4 regions of the Priestia sp. SB1 genome follow, and region 3 is predicted to be linked to each of the others. Evidence: riboswitches for the same ligand, from Rfam matches in the RefSeq annotation. Region 3 holds a riboswitch; each other region holds the start of a gene.
The links. A riboswitch is a leader RNA that binds a small molecule or an ion and turns the genes downstream of it on or off. The one in region 3 is predicted to bind S-adenosylmethionine.
Positions count from the first base shown of each region.

Region 1: linked by a shared signal. The riboswitch ahead of metK (methionine adenosyltransferase) and the one ahead of WKH56_RS24625 (methionine ABC transporter ATP-binding protein) in region 3 are both predicted to bind S-adenosylmethionine.
Region 2: linked by a shared signal. The riboswitch ahead of WKH56_RS17540 (Na+/H+ antiporter NhaC family protein) and the one ahead of WKH56_RS24625 (methionine ABC transporter ATP-binding protein) in region 3 are both predicted to bind S-adenosylmethionine.
Region 4: linked by a shared signal. The riboswitch ahead of WKH56_RS00490 (hypothetical protein) and the one ahead of WKH56_RS24625 (methionine ABC transporter ATP-binding protein) in region 3 are both predicted to bind S-adenosylmethionine.

Region 1 is NZ_JBBJSS010000001.1:977,522-982,444, forward strand. It holds gene WKH56_RS05030 (glycosyltransferase family 4 protein) at 1-798, shown strand, start outside; gene metK (methionine adenosyltransferase) at 832-2,034, opposite strand; SAM riboswitch class I at 2,167-2,284, opposite strand; gene pckA (phosphoenolpyruvate carboxykinase (ATP)) at 2,658-4,247, shown strand; gene WKH56_RS05045 (DUF2584 domain-containing protein) at 4,282-4,524, opposite strand; gene WKH56_RS05050 (alpha/beta hydrolase family protein) at 4,579-4,923, opposite strand, start outside.
Region 2 is NZ_JBBJSS010000004.1:467,686-472,608, forward strand. It holds gene WKH56_RS17530 (LacI family DNA-binding transcriptional regulator) at 1-628, opposite strand, end outside; gene WKH56_RS17535 (hypothetical protein) at 753-881, shown strand; gene WKH56_RS17540 (Na+/H+ antiporter NhaC family protein) at 921-2,231, opposite strand; SAM riboswitch class I at 2,317-2,423, opposite strand; gene WKH56_RS17545 (ABC transporter permease) at 2,525-3,292, opposite strand; gene WKH56_RS17550 (ABC transporter ATP-binding protein) at 3,285-4,196, opposite strand; gene WKH56_RS17555 (YtoQ family protein) at 4,367-4,807, shown strand.
Region 3 is NZ_JBBJSS010000007.1:65,248-70,170, reverse strand. It holds gene WKH56_RS24655 (acyl-CoA dehydrogenase family protein) at 1-6, shown strand, start outside; gene WKH56_RS24650 (arsenate reductase family protein) at 122-478, shown strand; gene gcvH (glycine cleavage system protein GcvH) at 614-997, shown strand; gene WKH56_RS24640 (YusG family protein) at 1,077-1,322, shown strand; gene WKH56_RS24635 (toprim domain-containing protein) at 1,504-1,854, shown strand; gene WKH56_RS24630 (thioredoxin family protein) at 1,869-2,168, shown strand; SAM riboswitch class I at 2,349-2,456, shown strand; gene WKH56_RS24625 (methionine ABC transporter ATP-binding protein) at 2,588-3,613, shown strand; gene WKH56_RS24620 (methionine ABC transporter permease) at 3,606-4,274, shown strand; gene WKH56_RS24615 (MetQ/NlpA family ABC transporter substrate-binding protein) at 4,292-4,923, shown strand, end outside.
Region 4 is NZ_JBBJSS010000001.1:94,170-99,092, reverse strand. It holds gene WKH56_RS00510 (glycosyltransferase family 2 protein) at 1-387, shown strand, start outside; gene WKH56_RS00505 (hypothetical protein) at 495-935, shown strand; gene WKH56_RS00500 (GNAT family N-acetyltransferase) at 1,017-1,463, shown strand; gene WKH56_RS00495 (hypothetical protein) at 1,476-1,772, opposite strand; SAM riboswitch class I at 1,894-1,995, shown strand; gene WKH56_RS00490 (hypothetical protein) at 2,065-2,403, shown strand; gene WKH56_RS00485 (DUF1540 domain-containing protein) at 2,504-2,662, shown strand; gene alaP (alanine permease AlaP) at 2,979-4,382, shown strand; gene WKH56_RS00475 (TerD family protein) at 4,448-4,923, opposite strand, start outside.

The DNA.
Region 1 (4,923 bases), on a different contig from region 3:
ACCAATTTTGATGATTATTTATCTCACTATGAACTTGAAAAAATGCGTGTACCACTGCAAAAATATATGAAATGGTTTTATAAACCTGTACAAAAATTATTCGCTCCCTCCGAAGTGACCAAACAGCAGCTAGAAAAACAAGGGTTTCACAACGTAGCTATTTGGTCGCGAGGGGTAAATCACAAATTGTTCCATCCCCACTATGACCGCTTTGATATTCGTATTAAATATAATATAAAAAAACCCTACATCTTAACGTATGTAGGAAGGTTAGCTAAAGAAAAGAACGCTGATTTTTTACTAAAAATTGCCCGATCTTTACCTGATCATATCCGCCACCAAGTTCACTGGCTTATTGTGGGAGATGGTCCCTTAAAAGAACAAATGCAACAGCAAGCATCTGAGCATATGACATTTACAGGCTTTCTTGAAGGTAAGCAACTTGCTCATATCTATTCTTCATCTGATTTGTTTGTTTTCCCTTCAGAAACAGAAACGTTCGGAAATGTCGTACTGGAGTCTCTTGCTTCTGGAACTCCCGTGGTGGCAGCAAATGCAGGAGGAGTTAAACAGATGGTTCAGCACGGGCGAAACGGCTACCTTTGCAAACCTCACTCCTTAGAAGAATTCAGTTCGGCTATTACAGGTTTACTTGATGATTTGCACCAGCGGCTTCACTTTGGCCATGCAGCGAGACACTATGCTCTTACTCAATCATGGGACGCCATTTTTCAGCATTTGCTTTCAGAATATGAAGATGTCGTAGAAAAATCTGCTGAAGGTATTCAATGGGCATAAAAAAAATCTCCGTTTTCACGGAGATTTTTTTTATTATTTAGCTAAAGCTTGAGTTTTTAATGCTTCAGCTTTGTCTGTGAACTCCCAAGGAAGCTCCACATCTGTACGACCAAAGTGACCGTAAGCTGCTGTTTGCTTATAAATTGGGCGACGTAAATCAAGCATTTTAATGATGCCTGCTGGACGTAGGTCAAAGTTTTTGCGTACTACATCTACTAGTACTTCTTCAGAAACTTTTCCTGTACCGAATGTATCAATTGAAATAGATACTGGCTGTGCAACACCAATTGCATATGCTAGTTGTACTTCACATTTATCAGCAAGATCAGCTGCTACAATGTTTTTCGCAACATAACGAGCTGCATAAGCTGCTGAACGGTCTACTTTTGTTGCGTCCTTACCAGAGAATGCACCGCCGCCGTGACGAGCATATCCGCCGTAAGTATCAACGATAATTTTACGACCAGTTAAACCAGCATCTCCTTGAGGGCCGCCGATTACGAAACGTCCTGTTGGGTTAATGAAATACTTTGTATTTTCATCAATTAACTCATTTGGAACAACTGGATTAATTACATATTCTTTTAAGTTACGTTGAATTTGCTCTAACGTTACTTCTGGGTGATGCTGAGTTGAAATAACAATTGTATCGATGCGAACAGGTTTGTTGTTTTCATCATATTCAACTGTTACTTGTGTTTTACCATCCGGGCGAAGGTAAGGAAGAATTTCTTCTTTACGTACTTCTGTTAGACGGCGAGCAAGTTTATGAGCTAATGAAATTGGAAGAGGCATTAATTCTTTTGTTTCGTTACATGCATAACCAAACATTAACCCTTGGTCTCCAGCTCCGATTGCTTCGATTTCTTCATCGGACATTTGACCTTCACGTGCTTCTAACGCTTGGTCTACACCAGCAGCGATATCAGCTGACTGCTCGTCGATAGATGTTAATACTGCACAAGTTTCAGCATCAAATCCGTATTTTGCACGAGTATAGCCAATTCCTTTAATTGTTTCACGAACTGTTTTAGGAATATCCACGTAAGTAGAAGTTGTAATTTCACCGCTTACTAAAACTAAACCAGTTGTTACGCTTGTTTCACAAGCAACACGAGCATTTGGATCCTTTGCTAGGATAGCATCAAGAATTGAGTCAGAAATTTGGTCACAAATTTTATCGGGATGTCCCTCTGTAACAGATTCTGACGTGAACAGACGACGTTGTGTTGACATCAGTTTTCCTCCTTATAAATACGATACATTGTGATACGGTACTCATTCCCTTATTTTCATTACACGTTAAAAAATATAAAAAAACCTTTCCTTGTATCGAGGAAAGGTATCAAATTCTACATAAGCCTTTCACTCTTATCGATCAAGGTTGTGCCCTTGCATCAGGTTAGCACCTTATCGTCTACACAAAAAAATGACGATGGTTGCTGGGTTTCACAGGGCCTGTCCCTCCACCAGCTCGGGATAAGAGAGTATCCGTTCAAGGACATATAATACATGAAAAAGCGCTTCACTGTCAACAACATTCAAATGGAAATCATCTCTTTATGTTTGAATCTGTTTTAATGTAACATACTCAAATTTAAAAATAGTATACCTTATTAAGAATGATCACGAAGTTTGGTTAACAAGACAGACCAAAAAAAGGCTTTCACTTGAAATAGCTTCACTTTTTTCGCTTCTAGCACATATACATGTGTCTAAAATAGGTATAACGTACATTTTTTTATAATACACAAACATTTTTAGTTAAATAGTATAGAATAATTAAATAAATGTGTTATACTAATTATAAATTTCAAACATTAATGAATAAATAATAGCTAAAAAGGAAGGTAGTGCACATGAGTACTGTTGATATGTCTATCGAATTAAATGGTTTGCTTCAATTAAAAACAACAAAACACCAATTATCTGTTCCACAACTTGTTGAAAAAATTCTAGCTCGACGCGAAGGAACGCTGACTTCTACAGGTGCTGTGTCAGTCGAAACCGGAAAATATACAGGTCGCTCTCCTTTGGATAAATTTATTGTAAGCGATGCTGTATCTTCAAAAACGGTTGAATGGGGACCCGTCAATCAGCCAATTTCTGCTCAGCGATTCGATGCGCTATACAAAAAAGTCTTAACCCACTTAAAGAAACAGGATGAACTTTTTGTTTTTAATGGATATGCTGGAGCTGATAAAAAGTATCAGTTACCAATTCAAGTAGTTAATGAATTTGCATGGCACAACCTATTCGCTCAGCAGTTATTCATTCGCCCTTCAGCTGAACAAAAAACAAATGATGATGTGAAGCCGTTTACAATTGTAGCAGCTCCAACGTTCAAAGCTGATCCTGAAACAGACGGGACGAATTCTGAAACCTTCATTATTCTTTCATTAGAGCGACGCATTGTGCTAATTGGAGGAACTGAATACGCTGGTGAAATGAAAAAATCTATTTTTTCAGTGATGAACTTCTTGCTTCCTCAAAACAATATTCTATCCATGCACTGTTCTGCTAACGTAGGAGAAGAAGGTGACGTTGCATTATTCTTTGGTTTATCTGGAACGGGTAAAACAACGCTTTCTGCTGATGCAAACCGTCGTTTAATCGGAGATGACGAGCACGGTTGGTCAAGCTCTGGTGTATTTAATATTGAAGGAGGCTGCTACGCGAAGTGCATTCAGCTTTCCGAAGAAAAAGAACCGCAAATTTTTAATGCAATTCGCTTCGGCGCAGTACTGGAAAATGTAGTGTTGAATCAAAATACAAAAGTAGCAGATTACAATGATAATAGTTTAACAGAGAATACTCGTGCCGCTTATTCAATTGACTCTATTGATAATACGGTATTGCCAAGCGTTGCTGGGCACCCTACAGCTATTGTCTTTTTAACTGCTGATGCCTTCGGCGTCTTACCTCCAATCAGCAAGCTTACAAAAGAACAAGCGATGTACCATTTTCTGAGCGGATACACTAGTAAATTAGCTGGAACAGAGCGCGGCGTAACATCGCCACAGGCTACTTTCTCTACATGCTTTGGTGAGCCTTTCTTACCTCTTGCTCCAACAACTTATGCAGAAATGCTAGGAAAGAAAATCGATGAACATAACGTAAATGTCTACCTTGTAAACACTGGATGGACCGGCGGTGAATACGGCGTGGGTGAACGAATGAAGTTAAGTTACACTCGAGCTATGGTTCAAGCAGCTCTTGAAGGAGAACTAGCTAATACCGAAACAGTAACAGATGCTATTTTTGGTTTATCGATTCCAACTCATGTTCCGGGAGTTCCTGATGAAGTGCTTCAGCCTTCTAAAGCATGGAACGATGCAACAGCTTATAACCAAAAAGCAACTGAACTTGCCGCTAAATTCAAAGCGAACTTCAAGCGTTTTAATGATGTAGCATCGGACATTTCAACATTAGGCGGACCTAGAGTCTAATAAAAAACCGATCGTCTTATAGACGATCGGTTTTTTAGTTAGTCGAATGTAATTTTGTCAGTTCATATGTGACAATGGTTTTTTCCTGCTCCATTTCTACCTTACGCACAACAGCAGTTCCAATACATTCTCCATTTTTCGTTTTGTGAATGTTTAATGGAATATCTAACGGATACAAACGATATCCTTTTTTCTCAACTTGAAAAATGTTATCTGTTACACGCTTTTCGTTGCCTTTTGTCACAATCATTGTATTTAATTCTAGCGGCATCCCCATTTTCTCTCACTCCTCACTGTTATTCTACTTGTTTTTTCTATCGTAGCATATCTTTTATTGCGCTTTCATCCACTTCGTTAACTTCTTTACCGTTTCTCGGTTTTCTTTTGGTGGAAAAGCATGTGGAAAGTTTTCAAAATACCAGCTGGTAACTTTTTTATTGGACTTCTTTAGTTTAGATTCGAGCTGATAGGAATGATCAATTGAGACGTTTTTATCTTCTAAACCATGAATAAGCAAGACCGGCGGCTCGACGAGATGAGCACGATGCAAAGGTGTCCTCCATTCGTATCTTTCAGGATATTTAGAAGGAGTTCCTCCAATCACCCGCTTCATCATTCTTCTTAAATCTTCTCTTTCTTCATATGTCAGCACCATATCCGTGACGCCTCCCCACAG
Region 2 (4,923 bases), on a different contig from region 3:
CCGGATGATAAGGCTCATTTATTCTTTCTACATATTCTTTGTATGCTTGCTGCCTCTGTTGACTATTTGTACCCGTCATTCTTCCAATACAGTAGCCAATATCCGTATATCCTTTTTCTTTTAAATACATGAGCGCTTTCTTAAAAGCTGCATAATGATCAACGTATACGGAGCGAATAGAACGATTTTGTACGTTTTCGCACACGGCTATCGGCCCGTACTGCTGATAGCATTCAATCGTGCTCCAGCTGCTTGCTCTAGAACAAATAATCACTCCATCAACCTGCTTTGTTTTTAGCATATGAAGCGCTTCTTCTTCTTTTTTTACATCATAGTTCGTCTGACAAATAACAAGCTGATACTGCTTTTCTAACGCTTGAGAGGCCACTCCTTCTAAAAGCAGACTGAAATAAGGATGATTAATAAAAGGCAAGACGACGGCAATCATATTTGTTTTCCCTTTTGATAAGTGAACGGCATTAATGTTTTGTTCGTAATTAAGTTCTTGAATTAATTCTTCTACCAGACGGCGCTTTTCTTCTTTTACATACGGATGATGATTTAAAACCCGTGACACGGTCGAAACAGATACACCAGCTTTTTTTGCGATATCTCGGATATTTGTCATGTTTTCACCTTTTTCTCTTGCGCTGAAACGCGTTTCATACTTTATTCTCATTATAAAGTGAAAAAGCAATAAGCTAAACCCGTTACAATCATGTTTTTATTCACTTATATAAGGAGGTCATATCATGGGTATTTTATTATTCATTTTATTATGCGGAATTGAAATCGGAGGAGCGGCTTATGCACTTAAACAAAATGAGACACTTTGGAAGGAGCTAGATGAAAAAAAGCAGACTGATTTTTTCAAACAGTAAAAAACCCTTAAAAAGAATGTTCTTTTTAAGGGTTTGATATTACGCAGCTTCTTTAGATGATTTTGATTTTTTATTTAAACGAGGAAAGCCAATTACAATTGCAATGATACCGCAAACCGCTGTTAACATTGGATAGAATGTAAATGGAATAACCTCAATCGGTGAAACTTTAGCAAATCCTGCTGCTAGAAGCATTTGTGCACCGTAAGGGATAAGCCCTTGAACGCTGCATGAAAACAAGTCGAGCAGACTGGCTGATTTACGATTGTCAATTGAATACTTATCAGAGATTTCTTTCGCTAACGGACCTGCTGTAATAATTGAAATCGTGTTATTAGCCGTGGCTAAATTGGTTAAACTTACTAATCCCGCGATACTGAATTCTCCGCCTTTTTTTGTTTGAATGCGTCGTGTTAATAGGTTCAATAAGAACTGAATACCGCCGTTATAGCGAATGAGTTCAACCATTCCGCCAATTAAAAGAGATAAAATAATTAATTCCGACATTCCGCCAATACCTTCTGTCACAGTTTTAGCAAGAGAAGAAAGCGTGTAGCTTCCGTCAGCTAATCCAATTACGCCGGCTAATACAATTCCTCCGGTTAAAATGCTTAATACGTTTGCACCAAATATGGCAGCAACGAGTACGCCGACATAAGGCAAGATTTTAAACCAGCTAAAATCTTTAATTTCTACTGATGACGTATTGCCTAGCGTCATTACAAGTAATAAAATCACTGTAACAATCGCTGCAGGAAGGACAATGAAAAAGTTTACTTTTAATTTATCTGACATATTTGTTTTTTGCGTACGAACTGCCGCAATGGTCGTATCAGAGATTACGGATAAATTATCTCCAAACATTGCACCACCAACAACAGCAGCAATTGCCAATGTAATGGATACATGCGCCTGCTCACTGATTCCTACAGCGATAGGCCCTAACGCAGCGATCGTTCCCATTGACGTTCCCATCGAAATTGAAATGAATGCGCCAATAACAAAGATTCCGACTACCACTAAGCTTTGCGGAAGCACAGACAGAGCTAAGTTTACCGTTGAATCAACAGCTCCCATGCCTTTAGCGACTTCTGAAAAAGCACCTGCTAAAATAAAAATAAGTACCATAATAATGATATCAGGATGCCCTGCTCCTTTAGCAAAGCGTTCCACTTTTACATTAAGTGAATCTTTGCGGTTCATAGCCAGCGCCACAATGGCTGCAATGATAATAGCTACTAATACAGGCAGCTTATAAAAATCTCCCGTTATAATTCCTGATCCGACAAACAGGACTAAAAAGACGCCCAGCGGTAACAGCGCCCAGCCGTTTCCTTTTTGTTGTTCCATTCTTAACACCTCTTGTTTACGTAATAAAAAAAGACCTCTTCTTATTGATAAGAAGAGGTCTCTTATTTGTATCATAAGATTACCCTTCTCATCTTCCAAACGAAACATCGTCTGCTGGATTTGGCACCGCACTGCGTACAGCCAGTTGCCGAGACATCGTAGGGCCAGTCCCTCCGTCTCTCTTGATAAGAAGTTTGTAGTTGTTTTAAAAATAGTCTTTCACTACTGTAATCTCTTTTTATTTAATTGTCAAATGCTATTTTAGAAAAATATATAGTGTGAAAATTCTCACATCAATTAGCTACGTCACGTTTTAAAAACGCCACCCATGCTACGCCCATAAAGAAGACAAAGTGTGCAACTAAGATGAAGATTGAAAATGGAATTGTCATTCCGTCAAACATCGTCTTCATTCCGTCCATATACTGCACAAAGTTTGTGTTGGCGAACAGTAAAAATTTCCCCCACCATAGACCAAACTGTGATACTATCCCAGTTACTGCTTTCGCCCCAATACTTACGACAATAGCTAGACTTGAAGCAAGCGCGCTGTTTCTAAATAAAGACGACAGCATGAATGCGAACGTCATCATCATAAACGTTTCCATATACGCGCTGTCATACGTAAGCGTAATGTTTTTAAGCAGCTGCGCATCTCCTTCTAGACTGGCAAATCCAAAGAACAATGCTCCCCATACAAACGAAAAAAGCAAATAGCTCAGCAAATAATACAAGCTAATTAAAATGAGCGTTATGTACTTGGACGTTAAAATCGTTGAACGTCTAGCAGGGCGAATTAAAAGAAGCTTAATGGTACCCGCTTCAAACTCTTTTGCAACCATTGATCCTCCAACAGCAAGCGCGAAAAATTGAACGAGGATCAGCATGCCTGCACTAAATGACAGGAAATTCAATATGTTGTCTTCCGTTCCTGCGCTGTTTGCTACTTTCTTCATTAAAAGAGCCATACAAAGAGTTAAGATGCCGATTGTAATAAACGTGACTTTTGTACTTCTTTTGTAAAACCATTTCATATGTTCATTTTGAATTAACTTAAGCATGGTGCTCTCCCTCCGTAACGGACATAAACGAATCTTCAAGCGTCTCATAAACAGGAGTGATTCGGTAGACTAAAATATCGCTGTCCACTAATTTTCTATTCACAGCTGGAATTTGTTCTTTCATAATCACTACATCAATACTATCGGATTTTATTGTTACTTGGAATTCTTGAGATAAAAGATCCGCTGCTTGTTGCACGTCAGATACTTCAAATTCTACATACATCCCTTGATCTTGACGATTTGGAGATAGATCTTGAACAGCTTTTAACTCGCCGTTTTGAATAATACCAACGCGGTCACATAATGCTTCCACTTCTTTTAATAAGTGGCTCGCGATTAAAATTGAAATACCTTCTTCCCTGCAGAGGGTTTGTAAATATGTACGAAATTCTCTCATTCCCGCTGGGTCTAGACCATTTGTTGGTTCGTCTAGTAAAAGCAATGCAGGCTTATGTAAAATAGCTTGAGCTACTCCTAAACGCTGTCTCATCCCAAGGGAATACGTCTTCACTTTTGCATGAATGCTGTTTTCAAGCTTTACTAGCGCAATCACTTCATCCAAGCGTTCTGCTGTGATCCCTTCATGCATATTCGCAAAGTGTTTTAAATTTTGATAGCCCGTCAGATAATCATAAAACTCAGGATTTTCAATAATCGCTCCAATTGATTTCATAGCTGATGTAAACTGTTCTTTTAAAGGAAAACCATTGACGGTAATTGTTCCCTTTGTTTCTTTAATGAGTCCTACGACGGTACGAATGAGCGTTGTTTTTCCAGATCCGTTCGGACCAAGCAATCCGAAAATCTCACCGCGCTCAACCGATAAGGATACATCATGCAAAATGGTTTTCTTCCCAATTACTTTACTGACATGATCTACTTGTAGCACTGTTTCTGTCATCATGTACATCCTTTCTTTAATTAGCAATACGCCTTCTATTGTTTCTCTTTTTTAACTATTTGTCTACTATAACCTTATTTTTGGAAAAGTAGCCCATTCAAATCATTCGTATTATTCGCTTACATTTGATAAAATAAAACAAATCTTAGTTAGAGGAGGACTTCTACATAATGAACTTAACCATATACCTTGCCGGGCAAATTCACGATAACTGGCGAGACGAAATTAAAAACCAAGCAGAACAATTAAACCTTCCCCTTACCTTTGTCGGTCCCATGACAGACCATGACCGCTCCGACAACATTGGAGAAGAAATTTTAGGAAAACAGCCTAATGCTGTCTTAAAAGATGAAGCTGCTTCTCAAATTAATAATTTACGCACGCAGGTGCTCCTTAAAAAATCTGATGTGGTCATTGCTTTATTTGGTGAAAAATACAAACAGTGGAACAGCGCAATGGATGCGGCGACAGCCATCGCATTAGATAAACCGCTAATTTTGGTTCGCCCTGAAAAACTGCACCACCCGCTTAAAGAACTGTCAAACAAAGCCCAAGTTGTAGTCGAAACGCCAGAACAGGCTCTTCAAGCATTAGCTTATATTTTTGAATAATAAATAAGAGCTGTCCAAAATTGGCAGCTCTTATTTATTATTTATTGAGGGCTCCGTACGAAGCATGTGATGAGTATTTCTTTGGGGGGATTTTTTCATTTTTGACATAAAGATAA
Region 3 (4,923 bases):
GTTTAAGGAAAAAGGAGCTCGTTTTGCGAGCTCCTTTTTGTTTAAGAAGCCTCTATCTAGGTAAATGATAAAGGATGTGTTAAAATACGAAAAAAGCTTAAAATAAAGGGTGGTTGACGAAATGTCATTATTTTTTTATTCATATCCAAAGTGCGGTACGTGCCGAAAAGCAAAGAAGTGGCTCGATGATAACGGAGTAGCATATGAAGAAATTCATATTGTAGAAAATCCGCCAACAAAAGAGCAGCTGCAAGCTTACTATCAGAACAGCGGCCTAGAATTAAAAAAATTCTTTAATACAAGCGGTAAAAAATATCGCGAGTTAGGTCTTAAAGATAAAGTAAGCAGTGCGAGTGAAGACGAACTTCTGTCTATTCTTGCGTCAGATGGCATGTTAATTAAGCGTCCGCTGCTAACAGATGGACAAAAAGTAACGCTTGGTTTCAAAGAAGAGCAGTTTGAGGACGTGTGGAAGTAAGTTTTCAAATAGAAAATTTTTACCTTTTACGTTACACTGTTAATAGGAAGTTATTTTAGGTTGTAGAAAGTGTTCTCCACGTTGAAGGCGCTTTTTATATAAACAAATTACGATACATATTTTGGAGGGATTAAGATGAGTACACCAAAAGATTTGCGTTATTCTGAAGAGCATGAATGGGTAAAAACAGAAGGAGACGTTGTCCGCGTAGGTATTACACATTTCGCTCAAGCTGAGCTTGGAGACATCGTATTCGTTGAACTGCCAGAAGTAGGAGCAACAGTAGAAGCTGACGAGCCGTTTGGTAGCGTTGAATCAGTAAAAACAGTTTCTGAGCTTTACGCACCAATTAGCGGTGAAGTTGTAGCAGTAAACGACAACTTAGGCGATAGTCCTGAACTTGTTAATGAATCTCCATACGAAGAAGCATGGATGATTACAATCAAACCATCTGATGCTTCTCAAGTAGACAAGCTGATGACAGCAGAGCAATACGAAGAAATGACAAACGAAGGATAATATTCCTCCATAAATTGTCTTTATGAAAAGTTTTTGACTGGACACTCTATTAGTAAACAAGCTAAAGGAGTGTCTTTTTATGTTTGAAAAACAAAAAATGGACGTTACAGATCGCGTTACAGCTAAATTTCATGACGGCGGTATGAAATTATACGTTGATAAGCAGCCAATTGGTGAAGTTAGCTACGGAACAAGCGGCAATGAATACCGCTTTGAAGAAGGATATTCGCAAGAAAATAATAAGTTCTATCAATACGCGGACGTACAAAAACAAGGTGAAACGCAAAAATATACAGACTGCGATGAAGAAGCAGGATGGTGCTAAACAGTGGCAACTGCCGCTGTTTTTCTTGTTTTATAGGGATAATATGGCCTAAACTGCCTTTTAAAAGAGTTCTTTCTTGCAAATTTCTTTTAAAAAACAGGTGAACTGTGATACATTAACGAATATTGTATAGCATAAAGAAATGATGTTACTATACAACTGACGATTATGGGTGATGAAAATGGGGCTAATTGAAATTGAAAAAGTAATTATTGTCGAAGGAAAGTCAGATAAAAAGCGTATTCAAGATATCATTCGAGAACCAATTGAAATTATTTGTACAAACGGTACGATTAGTTTATCAAAGCTGGATGAAATTATTGACTGTACGTTTAACAAAGAGGTATACATACTCGTTGACTCTGATGATTCAGGGAATAAGCTGAGAAAACAATTTAAACGAGAGCTTCCGGAAGCAGAGCATCTATATATTGATAAAATGTACCGAGAAGTTGCTGCCGCCCCTAGACATCACATAGCAACAGTATTGCTGAGTGCCAATATCGATGTTAATGCAGAATTTTTAACATAAAAGGAATGAGCAACATGCAAGAATGGAGCGAAAAACAGCTGGATGATCAGTTAAAAGAAGGAGAAAGAGCCTTTATCTTTTTCCATACGCCTTTTTGCGGGACATGTCAGCTGGCAAAAAAAATGTTAACCGTGGCAGAAGCGATGCTGCCGGATGTAACCATCGGAATGAGCAATTTGAATTATATGCCTTCAAAAGCAGAATTATTTTCTATTGAAAGCGTACCTTGTTTGATTGAAGTGGAAAATGGTGAAATGGTAAAAAAACTCTACGCGTTTCATTCCATCGAGCACGTACTCGAGGAGCTTCGATAATCAAACGTTTGTTTAAAATGAAGAAGTGGAAAGAGAGCGAACCGTTGGGGCTGTTGAAATCTTGGGATATTATCCCAAGAATAAAATCTGTTGACAGCCTATCTGACACATGCTAAAATCACACTCATGAATGTTCATAAATGAATGAATATTTCCTAAAAACAAAATAATTGTTGCGAACTCTTATCAAGAGAGGTGGAGGGACTGAGCCCTGTGAAACCCGGCAACCGTCAGACTAACTGAAATGGTGCCAATTCCTGCAAAGCTATGCGCTTTGAAAGATGAGAGAAAGGATTAAATATCGAGCCTTTCTGTCATGCGCAGAGAGGCTTTTTTAATGGGGAAAATTGTTTTACGGCTTTTTCATCCTATAGGGCAACCTAACATAATTAAGTTTTTATTAAAGAAGGTGAAGAAATATGATTACATTAACAGACGTTACAAAAATTTATCAGGCCAAAAGCGGTCAAGTAACAGCTGTTGATAATGTGAATCTAACCGTTAACCAAGGTGAAATTTACGGAATTATTGGTTATAGCGGAGCGGGGAAAAGTTCTTTGATTCGCTTGCTAAACGGATTAGAAACACCAACGACAGGAACGGTCGAAGTAGCAGGTAATGATATTGGAAAAATTAAAGGCGGAAAACTCAGAAAAGCTAGACAAGAAATTAGTATGGTATTTCAGCACTTTAATATCTTGTGGTCGCGTACGGTACGAGAAAATATTGCCTTTCCGTTAGAAATAGCAGGGATTTCAAAAGAAAAAAGAATGAAACGAGTGGACGAACTTATTAAGCTAGTCGGGCTTGAAGGGCGTGAAGATGCTTATCCATCACAGCTTAGCGGCGGACAAAAGCAGCGTGTTGGGATTGCTCGAGCGCTAGCGAACAATCCAAAAGTATTGCTTTGTGATGAAGCAACATCAGCGCTTGATCCTCAAACGACAGATTCTATTTTAGATCTGTTAGTAGATATTAATGAGAAGCTAGGGTTAACCATTGTATTGATTACTCATGAAATGCACGTCATTCGTAAAATTTGTCATCGAGTAGCCGTTATGGAAAATGGGGCAGTAGTAGAAGAAGGACAAGTGCTAGAAGTATTCAGAAAACCTAAGCAGCCGATTACAAAACGATTCGTTCAACAGATTTCTGAACCAGAGGAAACGTTTGAAACGATTGAACAAGTAAAAGAGCTGTATCCAAGCGGGCAAATTATTCAGCTGACGTTTGTTGGCGGAAAAGCAGAGCAACCGCTCATTACAACGATTTTAAAACAGTTTGATGTAACGATTAATATTTTGCAAGGAAAGATTTCTCATACACAAACAGGTTCATACGGGACGCTGTTCGTTCATTTAGACGGAGAATTAACAGAAGTTGAAAAAGTCATTGCATACATTCATGAGCAGCAGGTAGAAGTGGAGGTAATGACAAATGCTTGAGAAACTATTTCCAAACGTTATTTTAGATGATTTTATTCAAGCGACAAATGAAACACTATATATGACGGCTATTTCAGTTGTAGCCACATTTGTTCTAGGTATTTTATTGGGCCTGCTTTTATTTTTAACGTCCAAAGGACAGCTTTGGCAAAACAAACCTTTATATGCCATTGTGTCGGCGGTTGTAAATATCTTTCGTTCCATTCCATTCATTATTTTAATTGTTTTACTGATTCCATTTACCAAAGCATTGGTAGGAAGTATTTTAGGCGCTAATGCAGCGTTACCGGCTTTAATTGTTGGAGCAGCACCATTTTATGCGCGTCTTGTAGAAATTGGTCTGCGTGAAATTGATAAAGGTGTTATTGAAGCTGCTAAATCAATGGGAGCCACAACAAGCACTATTATCTTTAAAGTGCTGTTACCTGAATCGCTGCCAGCTTTGATTTCCGGTTTGACAGTAACAACCATTGCGTTAGTAGGCTATACGGCAATGGCGGGTGTGATTGGAGCTGGAGGTCTTGGAAACCTTGCATATTTAGAAGGATTCCAGCGCAGTCATAATGACGTAACGCTAGCCGCTACGATCTTAATTTTGATTATTGTATTTATTATCCAACTTATTGGAGATGCGATTACTGCAAAAATTGATAAAAGATAAAGGGAGGATTATTTATTATGAAAAAATGGCTTTCAGCTTTAGCATTAACATCTGCGCTAGTAGTAGGATTAGCGGCGTGTGGATCTAACAATGGATCAAAAGATGAAAAGAAAATTGTCGTGGGTGCATCTAATACGCCTCATGCTGAAATTTTAGAACAAGCAAAACCTATTTTGGAAAAACAAGGAATTGATTTAGAGATTAAAAAATTCCAAGATTACATCTTACCGAACACAGCTCTTGCAAACAATGAAATTGATGCAAACTACTTCCAGCACGTTCCTTATATGAATTCAGTGCTAAAAGATCATAAAGGTGAAAAAGGGTATGATTTCGTAAGTGCCGGTGCCATTCACATTGAACCAATTGGTATCTACTCTAAAAAATACAAAAGCTTAAAAGATCTTCCGAAAAACGGCACAGTTATTATGCGTGATGCAGTAGCAGAGCAAGGACGTATTTTATCGATTTTTGAAAAAGCTGGCGTGATCAAATTAAAACCAGGCGTAAAGAAAACAGACGCACAAATTAAAGATATTGTAGAAAACCCTAAGAATTTAAAATTTAAAGCCGATGTTGAAGGCGGATTGTTACCTCAAATGTACAAAAACAATGAAGGTGACGCTGTTGTTATCAATGCTAACTATGC
Region 4 (4,923 bases), on a different contig from region 3:
ACATATGACCGCAAAGAACGGACGGCGGGTGAGTCAAAATATCCGCTAAAGAAAATGCTCGCTTTTGCATTTGACGGGATTACGTCTTTTAGCGTAGCACCTATACGCTTACTGACGCTGCTTGGAGGAGCTTCGTTTCTCTTTAGTATTTTGTTTGGCATTTATGCGCTGATTCAAAAATATTTAGATCATACGCAAATTGGCTGGACGTCTCTTATTTTATCAATTTGGCTTGTAGGCGGCCTGCAGCTAATGGGAATAGGTCTTGTCGGAGAATACATTGGCAAGATTTTCAACGAAGTGAAACAGCGTCCTAAATATGCGATTGAAAGAGATTTATATACAAAACACTCGTTAGACACACAAAAAGATTTGCTGATGCATTAATTAAGAAGCTTCTCCTGAATGGAGAGGCTTTTTTGTTAAAGTGTTTATCATAATTTTTAAGGTAATAGGAGATGCTACTACTAAAATTTCTAAGGAGATCAAAATCTATGAAAAGACTACTTTATACAGTCAGCACTTTTTGTTTTGTTTGGCTTGCTTTTGCAACCATTCATGTCAGCGCTCTTTCGATTGAGAAACTTCCAATGAAGAAATCATCTGAACAATGGTCGGTCGAACTGACAAAAGCGAGCATGACGGGAGATAATCAGCTAAAGTGGAAAAATAACGTCTATCATACATATGGATTAACCGTTGAAAACATTGGAAAAGACGTAGAGCGTGTGCAGGTCCAAGCTTTTCGGCACGAAGGAAAAAATAAGGCGAAATACAGCTTGTTTTCTCCTATTGAAAGGTCTAACTTAAGCAAAAGCGGTCAGCGTTTTCGCTATGCCAATTTTGCTGTTCCTGGAAAAGCGGCAGGCTTAGACATCATGATTAACTGGACGGATGAACAAGGCAACCATCAAGAACATTTTGAATTTAAATAAAAGTCTTCGCTTAGGCGAAGACTTTTTTTTGCAGGAATTTATCTCTGTATGTGGAAAACGAACACGAAAGGAGAGATTGTGATGATTGCAAAAGCTACTGAAGAAGAAATACAGGAAATTCGGAAGAAATCTGCTGATGCGCTGTTTGAAGGAACAACGCATCAGTTTCAACCGTCAACTGAACGCGTAAATGAACTAATTGATAATGCCCTTGAAAAAGGGTGTTATTATTTAGTATCTAGACAAGAAAAAAAACTTGCAGGCTGGGTTTTTGTCGGTCCATCTGCCGACTTCTTTTCAAAAGCAGAAATTGGCTTTATCTACGAGTTATATGTTTTACCAGAATACCGCGGGCAAGGTCTAGCCAAGCCGTTAATGCAAAAAGCAATTGATGAATTGTCTATCAAAGAATACCCTGAAATCAGACTCAGCGTTCATGCTGGGAATTTTGCACAGCATGTGTACCGTGAACTTGGATTTGTAGATAAACAAATATCAATGAGCCTACAGGTGGCAAAACGTCCGTAATGTTGGTGAATGTCAGCGAGTCCATAAAACATAAGATGTTATACATGCGATGAGGTTCGGTAATGAAAGTAAAAGCAAATAAGTAGCCCAAACGGTGCTTTTATCCAGTGATTCAACAGCTCCGGCACCTGTATTACCTGAGGAGGGAGGATCTTCAAGCGCGTTCATAACTAAAGCCGCCGCTGCTAAAATAATCCCTCCAATGCTTCCGGTTGTTTTGACAATTGCAACGTGGAAAGTAGATGAAAAAGCAATGCTAAGAAGCAGCAGCAAGCTTCCCAAAAAAGCAGATAACATATATCGTTTCATGTGCTCACCATCCTTTATAAAATCATACCATATTTTACTTCTTTTTTCTTTTTATTGAAAAGCTATTGACGTAACCTATAAAACATATTAGAATAGTCAGAAATAATTTAAAAACGAAATATTCTTATCTAGAGAGGTGGAGGGACTGGCCCTTTGAAGCCTCAGCAACCACAATTATTGAATGGTGCTAATTCCAGCATAGCCTAGCTCTGACAGATAAGAAGAGGAATCTTTTTCTATGATGAAATCCTCTTCTTAGGAAGAAACATTTCGTATAGAAAAGGTGATGACATTGAAAAATACACAACAGGCGCTAAGCGTTGATGATTATTTAGATCTATACTTGTTAGCAAAAGAACTAAAAGACGAAACGTGGCAGCAGGAAATTTTAGCCGCGCTAAAAACGAAGCAAAATCGTTCATTTGAAGACAAACAATCCGCACTCGTTCAAGAAATATGGGAAGATTTTAAACAGTTAAATGAAGATATTTCTTTTACGTATCGCTTAATTCAAGAAGAGCCAACTAATGAACAGTTTCAAGTTAAATTAAGGAACTTGAGAGAACGGCGGATCACGCTGAGTCGTGAATTATATTTAGCTAAAAAACAGTATGTTGAACACACGCAGTAAAAGGATCCGCTTGATAAACAAGCGGTTTTTTTGCATGTGAATGTTAGAAGCGTTCTATTTCGGGTAGTAAATAGATAAGACAAAAAAAGGAGGGATAACAGTGGCCCAAGGTGTATTATGTGAAGTGAATGAGTGCATGTATTGGAAATCGGGAAATAAATGCAGTGCAGAGTCCATTTACGTTGTGAGTCCTGAAAGTAGTCACCATGTTTCTGAAACGGAAGAACCTGGCTGTAAAACTTTTGAACCCGCGAGATAAATGCTAGTTTTATAAAAAAGCATAAAATGAACGATGCGCTGACGGAGTTGAGTCGGCGTTTTTCTATTTTTTTAAAAAATACTATTACTTAGGTGCGATAATAAATACATAGTAAAAAAGCAGTGTCTACGTCTAATTGTGCGTTTAAACAAAATGATACGATAATTTTTTTGTTTTTCGACAAAAGAAAAGGGAGAGAAAGGTGATAGAATACAAATATACAGCCTAGCTGACTTTTAGCATAAATTTATATGAAAGCGCTAACAAAAAGCTGTATTCATCTCGTTTTGACAGATTGGAAAAAGGGGAGACGTTTATGCAGGGGAAAACTCAGGGGAAAGAATTGAAACGCGGGTTAGAAGAAAGACATGTGACGCTGATGTCCTTAGGAGCAGCCATAGGGGTAGGGCTGTTTCTTGGATCTGCATCTGCTATTAAATTAGCAGGGCCGGGAATATTATTGGCGTACGGATTTAGCGGAATGATTATGTTTTTTATTATGAGAGCACTTGGAGAAATGGCGATTCAAAAACCTGTTGCAGGTTCATTCAGCAAGTACGCGCGCGACTATTTAGGGCCCCTTGCTGGTTATCTAACAGGTTGGAACTACTGGTTTTTATGGGTTGTAACATGTATGGCTGAAATTACAGCCGTTGGTATTTATATGGGATATTGGTATCCGGATGTACCAAACTGGATTTGGGCGTTATCGGCGCTTGTCATCATGACAACAGTTAACTTCTTAGCTGTTAAGGCATATGGTGAACTGGAATTTTGGTTTGCACTTATTAAAATTTTAGCGATTGTGTTAATGATTGCCGTTGGATTATTAATGATTGTGTTTGGAATCGGGAACGGCGGCGTTGCGACGGGTATTAAAAACTTATGGGACAACGGCGGGCTGTTCCCGAACGGATTCAAAGGTATTTTACTGTCGCTGCAAATGGTTATGTTTGCATATTTAGGAATTGAAATGATCGGCGTTACCGCGGGAGAAGTGAAAAATCCAGAAAAATCTCTAGCAAGAGCGATTGATTCGGTCTTTTGGCGTATTCTTATTTTCTACGTTGGTGCATTATTTGTCATTATGTCAATTTATCCTTGGCAAGAAATTGGTTCACAGGGAAGCCCGTTTGTATTAACATTTGAAAAAATCGGGATTCCAGCAGCGGCAGGCATTATTAACTTTGTGGTGCTAACAGCAGCTCTTTCTTCTTGTAACAGCGGTATTTTTAGTACAGGCCGTATGCTGTTTAACTTAGCAGAGCACGGAGAAGCTCCAAAAGGATACGGTCAGCTGACAAAAGGCGGCGTACCTGGAAAAGCTGTTTTAGCATCAGCGGGTGCGTTATTAGTCGGAGTAGCGTTAAACTACATTGTGCCTGCCAAAGTATTTACGTGGGTAACAAGCATTGCAACATTCGGTGCGATTTGGACATGGGGAATTATTTTGCTTTCTCAAATTAAGTATCGCAAAACGCTAAAAAAAGGTGAAGAGGCAAAGTTAAAATACAAAATGCCTTTATTTCCGTTAACGTCTTATGTGTCACTTGCGTTCCTAGCGCTGGTGGTTGTTCTTATGGCGTACAATCCAGATACAAGAATTGCAGTTGTTATCGGACCACTATGGTTTATCGGTCTTATTATCGCGTACTACGCAAAAGGATTTCATAAACGAAGTCAAGGTTCAGCTGGGACTGAGCAAAAGCTAGTGAAGTAAACGAAAAGACCTCTTTCTTGGAAAGAGGTCTTTTCGTTTATTTGTTCTTACTTTCCTATAAATAATTAGTTTAGGTAGGTTTCAATAATTGTTTCAATATCATAAGGAGTAACACCTTCATCAAGCGAATAAATAGTGTCAGCTTTTTGTTTGTCATGGACAAGTGTTCCTCTAGCTTGTGCGTGAAATGAAAAAAGATCATAAAGCGTTGGCTTTAACAGCTTTGTCATGGCTTTTCCCATAAGAGAGACCGAACCATTGTTTTGTTCAAGATTATTTTCAAATTCAACATGGTGATGCAGCGAAATATCCGTCCAGATTAATTTTCGCTCTTGTAAATCAAAAATTAAAGGGATGGAGATGGTGGAATCACTAGCAAGATCTACTTTATTTTGTACGGTAGAAGGTTCGAATATCTCGCCGGACTCTATGTGCTGTCTCATCATCCATCCTCCAAAACATTCGGGAAGCATAACAAAAGGCTGGACAGAAAATGAATAAACGTTCATCAATATATAACGGCCGCCTTTTTTTAGAATCG